DNA from 2 places in the Simiduia agarivorans SA1 genome. Region 2 is predicted to be linked to the other one. Evidence: predicted binding sites of a transcription regulator. Region 2 holds the regulator's gene; the other holds the start of a gene.
The links. The regulator FliA, encoded in region 2, starts transcription of late flagellar genes. The targets are predictions, from matches to a motif close to TAAAGTTATNNNNNNNNCGGCCGATANCC.

Region 1 (4,361 bases), 1.6 Mb from region 2:
TGTCGGCCGGGGTGTTGTACACATAGTGCAGGGCAATGGTCAGCTCGACCACGCCGAGGCCAGCACCAAAGTGACCGCCGGTCTGGCCCACGCAATACAGCAGGAAGTGGCGCAGTTCGTGCGCCAGTTGGTCCAGCGCTGCCGTGTCCAGCGCACGCAGCGCTTCGGGGCTGTTGACGCTGTCCAGTAATGGCGTGGCCGGGCGGCTTCTGGGGATTTCCTTAAACATGCAAATGGCGGGCTAACAGGCTGACCGAATCGGCCATTTTAGGGGTTGGGGCCGCCGGTGGCTAGTGTCCTGTCAGACAAGTGTTCGCCGGCCGGCTCAGTGACGGCGTTGGACAATGTAGTCCGCCAGCTCGCGCAGGGGGTCGGCGCCCTGATCAAAGGGTTGCAGGGTGTCGAGAGCGTCCCGGTGCAATGCTGCCACCCGAGCCTGCGCACCACTGAGCCCCAGCAGCGACACATAAGTGGGTTTGTTCAGTGCCTGATCGGCGCCTTGGGTTTTGCCCAGCGTGGCGGTATCGCTGGTGACATCCAGTATGTCGTCCTGGACCTGAAACGCCAGGCCGATGGTCTCTGCATAGTGCACCAGCGCCTGTCGTTGGGCGTCCGTGGCACCCGCCGCCGTAGCCCCCAGTTCCACTGCAGCGCGGATCAGCGCCCCGGTTTTGTGCCGGTGCATGCGTTCCAGCTGCGTCAGGGTGAGTTGGCGATTGACGGCCTCAAGGTCGATGGCCTGACCCAATACCATGCCACGTGCCCCGGAAGCTTCGGCCAGGGTGCGCACAAACGCCAACCGCTGCTCTGCGCTGAACGGTGCTTGCGCCAGCAGTTCGAACGCCAGCGTCTGCAGGCCGTCGCCGGCGAGGATGGCGCTGGCTTCGTCGAAGGCGATGTGGGTGGTGGGTTTGCCCCGGCGCAGGTCGTCATCGTCCATGGCCGGCAGATCGTCGTGTACCAGGCTGTAGGCATGGATGGCTTCCACCGCGGCGGCGGGCCAGTCCAGGTGCTGGCAGGGCGCGATTGCGTTGGCGGCGGCGTACACCAGTAATGGCCTGATGCGTTTGCCGCCGTTGGTCAGGCTGTAAGCCATGGCCTCGGCCAGTTGGCCACCCGGGCCTGTGAAGTCGCGGATGGCGTCGGCAAGGCGCGCGTCTACTGCTGCGATGACGTGGTCGCGCAGTGCCTGTAAAGCCGGGCCCATGCTATTTCCTCGGAATTATTGTTCGGGGTCGAGCGGCGTGGTTTGCAGTTCGCCATCCTGTTCCAGCAGCAGATTGACCCGCTGCTCGGCCTCGGCCAGTCGGGTCTGGCATTCGCGCGTGAGCTGGACGCCTTCTTCAAAGGCCTTGAGCGACTCTTCCAGTGTCAGTTCGCCCTTTTCCATGCGGTTTACCAGCGCTTCCAGCGCCGCGAGCGATTGTTCAAAGTCCTGTGGCTTTTTGCGACCGGTCATGACGGGGCTCTCATTTTTAAAGCCGCAACCCTATACGAGCGGCCCACAGGGGTCAATCGGCCGTGCGCTTGCCATATACCTGACTAAACTAAGGAAGACGAGTTTCAGTATTTCCGGTGGCAGACGATATACAGGGCAATCCCCTGCAATCTGCACTGCATCGTTCAGTGTCACGGGGAACCGCGTTAACGGAAGGCTGGCCGGCGCTGGCTTACCAAAAGGAGCATTTTGTGGATTTAGCCACTCTCATCGGTTTATTGGGCACCCTGGGCCTTATTGTTACCGCCATGTTGATGGCCGGGAATCTCGGTATGTTTGCCGACGCCCCGTCCTTTGTCATTGTGGTGTGCGGGTCGGTCTTTGCGGTCATGATCAAGTTTGGTCTCAGCCATTATCTGTCGGCCATGAAGATTGCCGGCAAGAGCTTCATGTTCAAGAGCACCGACCCGGTAGACCTGATTGCCGAAATCGTGGAGCTGGCAGATGCCGCCCGTAAAGGCGGTCTGCTGAGCCTGGAAGGCAAGGAAGTGAGCAATCAGTTTTTGCAAAAGGGCATTCAGTTGCTGGTGGATGGCCACGACCCGGAAGTGGTGAAGACACTGCTGTCGAAAGACAAAGCCCTGGCCATTGAGCGGCACGAGAACGGCGCCAAAATTTTTGCCGGCATGGCGGAAACCGCACCGGCCATGGGCATGATCGGCACACTCGTGGGGCTGGTGGCCATGCTCTCGAACATGGATGACCCCAAGTCCATTGGCCCGGCCATGGCCGTTGCCCTGTTGACCACGCTGTATGGCGCAATCATGGCAAACGGTATTTTCGGGCCCATGGGCGACAAGCTGAAACTCCGCGCCTCCGAAGAAGCGCTCACCAAGAGCCTGATTATCGATGCCTTGCTGGCGATTCAGGGTGGGCAGAATCCGAGGGTGATTGATTCGATGCTGCGCACCTACCTGCCGGAAGGCAAGCGCGAAGCTGCGGACGCGGGTTGAGTGCTGAAGGAATTTCATGGCTGACGAAGAACACGACTGCAAATGCCCGCCCCCCGGGCTACCGGCCTATATGGGCACCTTCGCAGACCTGATGGCGCTGCTGATGTGCTTTTTCGTATTGCTGCTGTCTTTTTCCGAAATGGACGCCATGAAATTCAAACGCCTGGCCGGCTCCATGGCGCAGGCTTTTGGCGTGCAGAACAAACTGAATGTCAACGATATTCCCAAAGGCACATCCATCATTGCCCAGGAGTTCAGTCCGGGCACGCCGGACCCCACCCCTATCAATGAAATCTGGCAAAAAACCGAAGACGTCACCGAGATGAGTCTGGAGGTGCAGTGCAACGAGGAGTACGACGTCGAGCAGGGCGAGGTGAGCAGCGATGCAGGTGTGAAAGCGCGCATCCGTCAACAATTGGAAGAGTTGATCCAGCAGACTGAACAGGACGCCATCGACCTCGCTCAATCCCTGCATGACCAGATTGTCGCCGGTGAAATCGAAATCGAGACCGAAGGCCGCAAAATCATTATCCGCATCCGCGAGAAAGGCTCGTTCCGTTCAGGCTCAGCTGAGTTGGTGGGCAATTATGCGGATGTGATGGAAGAGATCCGCGCGGTGTTGCGGGCCAAGCCCGGCAAGATCGAGGTGCAGGGCCACACCGACAATGTACCCATCGCCACCGCCCGCTACCGATCGAACTGGGAGCTTTCCTCCAGCCGTGCGGTGAGTGTGGCGCAGGAGCTGATGCGCGGAAATGAAATCAATCCGCGTCGGTTCCAGGTCTCGGGCTTCGCCGAAACCAAACCGCTGGTGGCCAACGACAGCAGCGAAAACCGCGCGCGCAACCGGCGGGTGGAAATTGTCATCCAACAGGGGCTGGATTCCGATCTGGATCAGGCCGACCTGGAAGTACTGAAAGAAGAGGGGCAGGATATTTTGCGGGATTTGAATCTGGACCCGGACTACATGTTTGACTTAGACCCCAGTGAGGTTTTCTGATGGCTGAGCGACGCCGCTTTTTCCGGATTAACGACAAGGTGGGGGTGGCCTACCGCGTACTCACCGAGGAGGAGGCCAACAGCCGGACCGAGCGGGATGCGGAACCGGTGGACACCCTGAGCCTGTTGTCGCGCTACGAGAACACCATTACCCAGTTGCTGCCGGGCATACAGTCAGAATCCATGCGTGAGCTTTTCGGTGCGCTCAACAACAAGATCAATTGCATCATTGCGCAGTTGGAACTCGATAGCCGTCTGGTGCGCGAAATCGCGCACAGGGTGCGCGAGGTCAATATTTCTGCCTGTGGCATGGCGTTTATTGTGGACGAGCAGATTCCGGCGGGAAAAATCCTGAGCCTGGACCTGATCCTGCGGCCAGAAGGTCGTCATATCGCCACTTACGGGCAGGTGCTGGATTGCGAAGCGGGTGATAAGGGATTCTATCTGCGCATCAATTTTATGGCGCTGTCGGCCATGGATCAGGAAAGCCTGATCCAGCATATCGTCAAACGCCAGGGCAGCTTGCTGAGAGAGCAGCGCCAGCTGGATGATCAGGCGGAGGTCAGTGAGCTGCAGGCTGCGTTGCGTCAGGGACCCAAGTAAGGCCGGTAAATTGCGGCCTGGATCACACTTCAGGGCTTTGTACGAGATGTCTTACAAGCGCTGACGCCAATGTCCACTATGGCGCTCAGGCCGGAAGCGCGATACTGGCGGGGTAGGGAAGCAAATCATGGATGATGGCAGGGAGTTAGACGGACCGACGCCGCATAAAATGCCCGAAGGATTTGGGTACCATCCTGTTTAAAGGCCGCAGCATTCGTGCTGCGGCCTTTATATTTTCCACTGCCACGAAAGTGTCATCTTCATTCCGTAAAAAAGGTTGACCGTCAGTGCATTTTTTATACACTGAG
Region 2 (4,361 bases):
CATTGGCCTGATCAGCATCGATCAATACCGACTTGCCGCGCATGAGCAATTGAATGCACTTGGTCAGATTCTCGGAATACCGGTTTCCGTTCCCTCGGCCGGACAAACGCTGGCCCAATTGGTGAAGAGTCTGTCCGGTAAGTCCCTGATTCTCATTGATACCGCGGGATTGAGGCCCGGTGATGAACGATTGACACGTCAACAAGCCGCCTTGGCCGCGGTCAAGGGCATGAACACCCTGCTGGTCATGGCGGCAAATAGCCAGATTCAGGCGCAAAAAGCGTGTTTTCATGCCTATTTACCGAAAGAAGGGCGCCAAGGGTTGGTTTTAACCAAATTGGATGAGGCCATTTCCCTGGGGGAAACCCTGGGACTGGTCATGAACAAAAGGACACCAGTGCTCTATACCACCGCGGGACAGGAGATCCCGCAGGATCTGGATGTGGCCAAAGGACACAAACTGGTCGCCTGTGCCGTGCAAAAGCTGGCCGAAGCTACCGCCACACATAAAGCACAGGGGCAGCAGCTTCGGGCTGAGCATCTATAATCAAAGCAGTAACCAGTAGTGGGAGTCATTATGGGGCATCAGCCTGTTCAGGTCATCGCGGTAACCGGCGGAAAGGGCGGTGTAGGCAAGAGCAATATATCCGTCAATCTGTCGATAGCGTTGGCCCAATCCGGCAAGCGCGTCATGCTCTTGGATGCCGACCTCGGGCTGGCCAACATCGACGTATTGTTGGGGATCAGGGCCGACAAAACCCTGTCTGATGTGCTGAGTGGTGGCTGCAGCCTGCGGGATGTACTGATTACGGGCCCTGGCGGTATCCGTATTGTGCCGGCTTCCTCAGGCGTGCAGAAGATGGCCTCACTCAGCCCACAGCAACACGGAGCATTGATTCGCGCCTTCAGCGATCTGTCTGACCAACTCGATGTCCTCGTTATCGACACTGCGGCTGGGATCAGCGATACCGTGATCAGCTTTGTCAGGGCCGCCAATGAAGCGCTGGTGGTGGTGTGCGATGAGCCGTCTTCGGTGACCGATGCCTACGCCCTCATCAAGTTGCTCAATAAAGATGCGGGCATGCAGCGATTCCGGGTTGTGGCCAATATGACCCGGTCTGCTAATGAAGGCAAACAACTGGTCAACCGGCTGCAGTTGGTGTGCGATAAATTCCTGAACGTGACATTGCATTTTGAAGGCGCAGTCCCGTTTGACGAAAACCTCCGCAAAGCTGTGCAGCACCAGCGTGCGCTGATCGAATACGCGCCTTCCAGTAAAGCCGCTACCGCCATCCGTTGCTTGGCAGAGCGGGTCCTGAGCTGGCCTTTGCCCAAAGCGGCCAGCGGTCAACTCGAGTTCTTTGTGGAACGCCTGTTGGCGACCTCAACGGCAGATGTTTAATGGCAGCGCTTGAGGGATTGGCCATGTACCAGCAGGACCCGACGCCAGCTGAGTCACAGATCCGGGTAGAGGACTACGCACCGTTGGTAAAGCGTATTGCCTACCATCTGATGCTGAGAATGCCGGCCAGCGTACTGGTGGATGACCTGATTCAGGCCGGCATGATTGGCTTGCTGGAAGCAGCACAGAAATTTGACGCATCCAAAGGGGCCAGTTTTGAGACCTATGCCGGAATCCGTATCCGGGGTGCCATCATGGATGAAACCCGTAAGGGCGACTGGGTTCCCCGTTCGGTGCACCGCAATGCGCGCAAAATTGCCGAGGTCACGCGGCAATTGGAAGCCAGTCTAGGGCGCGATGCAGCGGAAAAGGAAATCGCCGATGCGATGGCGCTGTCGCTGGATGACTACCGTGCCATGTTGACCGATACGGCGCACAGCAGGCTATTCAGTTATGAGGAATCTGCCGGTGATGATGAGGCTGGCATTGCGGAAGGCGCAGGCAGCATGGGCCTTGAAGCGCCGTCAGACGCCTTTGAGCGACAGGCGCTAAAGCAATCGCTGGCGCAGGCGATAACCCAACTACCGGAACGCGAACAACTGGTACTCAGTCTTTATTATGACGAAGAGCTCAATCTCAAAGAGATTGGCCAGGTACTGGGTGTGAGCGAATCCCGGGTTTCCCAGATTCATTCCCAGGCTGCCGGTCGCCTCCGGGCAAAGCTGACAGGCTGGAAGGGTGGACTTTAGCCTGTTTGGCTACTATTTCGCCGTTCTTATAACGAAATGATAAACAAAACTGGTAGCCGTGATTTCAGCTACTAGACTGATGAAAAGAGCGTCCAGCAGGGTACGACGGAGGTTGCTTTGGACAAGAACATGAAAATCCTGATCGTTGATGATTTTTCCACCATGCGGCGGATTATCAAGAATCTGTTGCGCGATCTGGGCTTTAGCAACACCCAAGAGGCCGATGACGGGGCTACGGCGCTGCCGATGCTCAAGTCTGGCGACTTCGATTTTTTGGTGACTGACTGGAATATGCCCGGGATGACCGGAATCGAGCTGCTTAAGCAGGTCAGGGCAGACGAAAAGCTGGCGTCTTTGCCGGTGTTAATGGTGACTGCAGAAGCCAAAAGGGATCAGATTATTGAGGCTGCGCAGGCCGGGGTCAGTGGCTATGTAGTCAAGCCGTTTACCGCCCAGGTACTGAAGGAAAAGATCGACAAGATTTTTGAGCGCGTAGGCTGATTCTTCACGCAACCGGCTGACGCCGGCGACTTTTCCCTAATGGCATCGATTTCATGGCAAAAGAGCAATACCAAAAAGGCAATGACGAATTCGTTGCGGAGCTGCGGGACTGCGCCAAGCTCCTGATTGAAAAGCTTCAGGGCGATCAATTCGATGAGGCGTCCCGCCTGATCGAACAAATCATCGAAAGTCGCGACCGTCATTTGTTCCATAACGTGGGCAAACTGACGCGTGGACTGCACGATGCGATTAAAAACTTCAATGTCGATTCTGGTGTAACGGATTCCGATGCGATCTCTGACGCTAGCGATCGTCTCAACTATGTTCTGCGCCTGACGCAGGACGCTGCCAATAAAACCATGGATAAAGTGGAGGCCTGTGCACCCATCGCGGTGGAATTGGGTCAGGAAGCAGCGACGCTGGGCGAAAGCTGGCGCGCTTTAAAACGCCGGGAGCTGAGTGCAGATGACTTCCGCGATTTGTATCAGCGAATTGACCAGTTTCTCGGGCAGATCGAGGCCAGCGCCGGCATTCTGAATGGCAATTTGCAGGACATTATTCTGGAGCAAGGGTATCAGGATCTCACCGGCCAAGTGCTGAAAAAGGTGATTGATCTGGTTTCGGATGTGGAAAGCCAGCTGGTTGGTTTGGTGCGCATCGCAGGGCAAGTTGAAGAAATTACAGGAATCGACTTTCCGGCCGATAAACAGGAGGCCAGCGGGAAATCTGGCAGCGAAGCTGAGGGGCCGCAGATTCACGCCGACAAGCGCGAAGATGTGGTGTCCGGGCAGGATGATGTGGACGATCTGCTGTCCAGCTTAGGATTCTGAAATTATCAGACCAGCTATATAACGTTGGTCAACGAGGAGCGCTGAATGGGTTTTGGCGATGACGAAGATATTTTGCAAGACTTCCTGGTGGAAGCCGGCGAGATATTGGAAAAATTGTCTGAACAGCTGGTTGAGCTGGAGCGTCAGCCCGACGACCGCGACCTGTTGAATGCGATTTTCCGGGGATTTCATACCGTTAAGGGTGGTGCCGGTTTTTTGCAGTTGGGCGCCATGGTCGACTGTTGCCACGTAACAGAAAATTTATTCGACATCTTGCGCACAGGCAAACGGTCGGTAACTCCGGAGCTGATGGACGTGGTGTTGCAGGCTCTGGATGCGGTTAACCACCAGTTTGAGGAAGTTCAGGCCAGAGAAGCGCCCACGCCGGCAAATCCGGAATTGATTCACCAGCTCGAGCGTTTGGTCAATCTCGAAGACCTTAACGAATCGAGTGACGGCGCAGATTCCGAGCCGGCAGAGCCGGATCAGAGTGACTCAGATGTCGAAGCGGTGCAGGCAGAGGCTCCAGCACCCGGTGATGATATTACCGATGCCGAATTTAACGAATTGCTGGACGCTATTGATCCGCCATCATCTCCTGCGGCGAAAGATCCGGCGCCAGCGTCGGCTGCCACTGACGATATCACTGAAGAAGAGTTTGAATCTATCCTGGATCAGTTGCACGGCAAGGGCAAAGGCCCGGGTGCTACAGCGCCCAGTGCCAGCCCGGCACCAGCCAGTCAAAGCGACGATATCTCCGAGGATGAGTTCGAAGCTTTGCTCGATCAGCTTCATGGTAAAGGCAAGGGGCCGGGCAAAACGGCACCGCCTCCACCCAAAGCACCCGCTGCTGCAGCCGGGGGCGGAGACACTATCACC

Region 1: pomA (flagellar motor protein PomA) is a predicted target of FliA. The motif match lies at 1,563-1,591, and genes of this name have one in related genera.

What each region holds. Positions count from the first base shown of each region.
Region 1 is NC_018868.3:2,166,082-2,170,442, reverse strand. It holds gene dxs (1-deoxy-D-xylulose-5-phosphate synthase) at 1-229, opposite strand, end outside; gene ispA ((2E,6E)-farnesyl diphosphate synthase) at 326-1,207, opposite strand; gene M5M_RS09685 (exodeoxyribonuclease VII small subunit) at 1,223-1,459, opposite strand; gene pomA (flagellar motor protein PomA) at 1,690-2,451, shown strand; gene M5M_RS09675 (flagellar motor protein MotB) at 2,468-3,451, shown strand; gene M5M_RS09670 (PilZ domain-containing protein) at 3,451-4,053, shown strand.
Region 2 is NC_018868.3:542,939-547,299, forward strand. It holds gene flhF (flagellar biosynthesis GTPase FlhF) at 1-547, shown strand, start outside; gene M5M_RS02430 (MinD/ParA family protein) at 578-1,402, shown strand; gene M5M_RS02435 (RNA polymerase sigma factor FliA) at 1,402-2,151, shown strand; gene cheY (chemotaxis response regulator CheY) at 2,269-2,652, shown strand; gene M5M_RS02445 (protein phosphatase CheZ) at 2,706-3,482, shown strand; gene M5M_RS02450 (chemotaxis protein CheA) at 3,528-4,361, shown strand, end outside.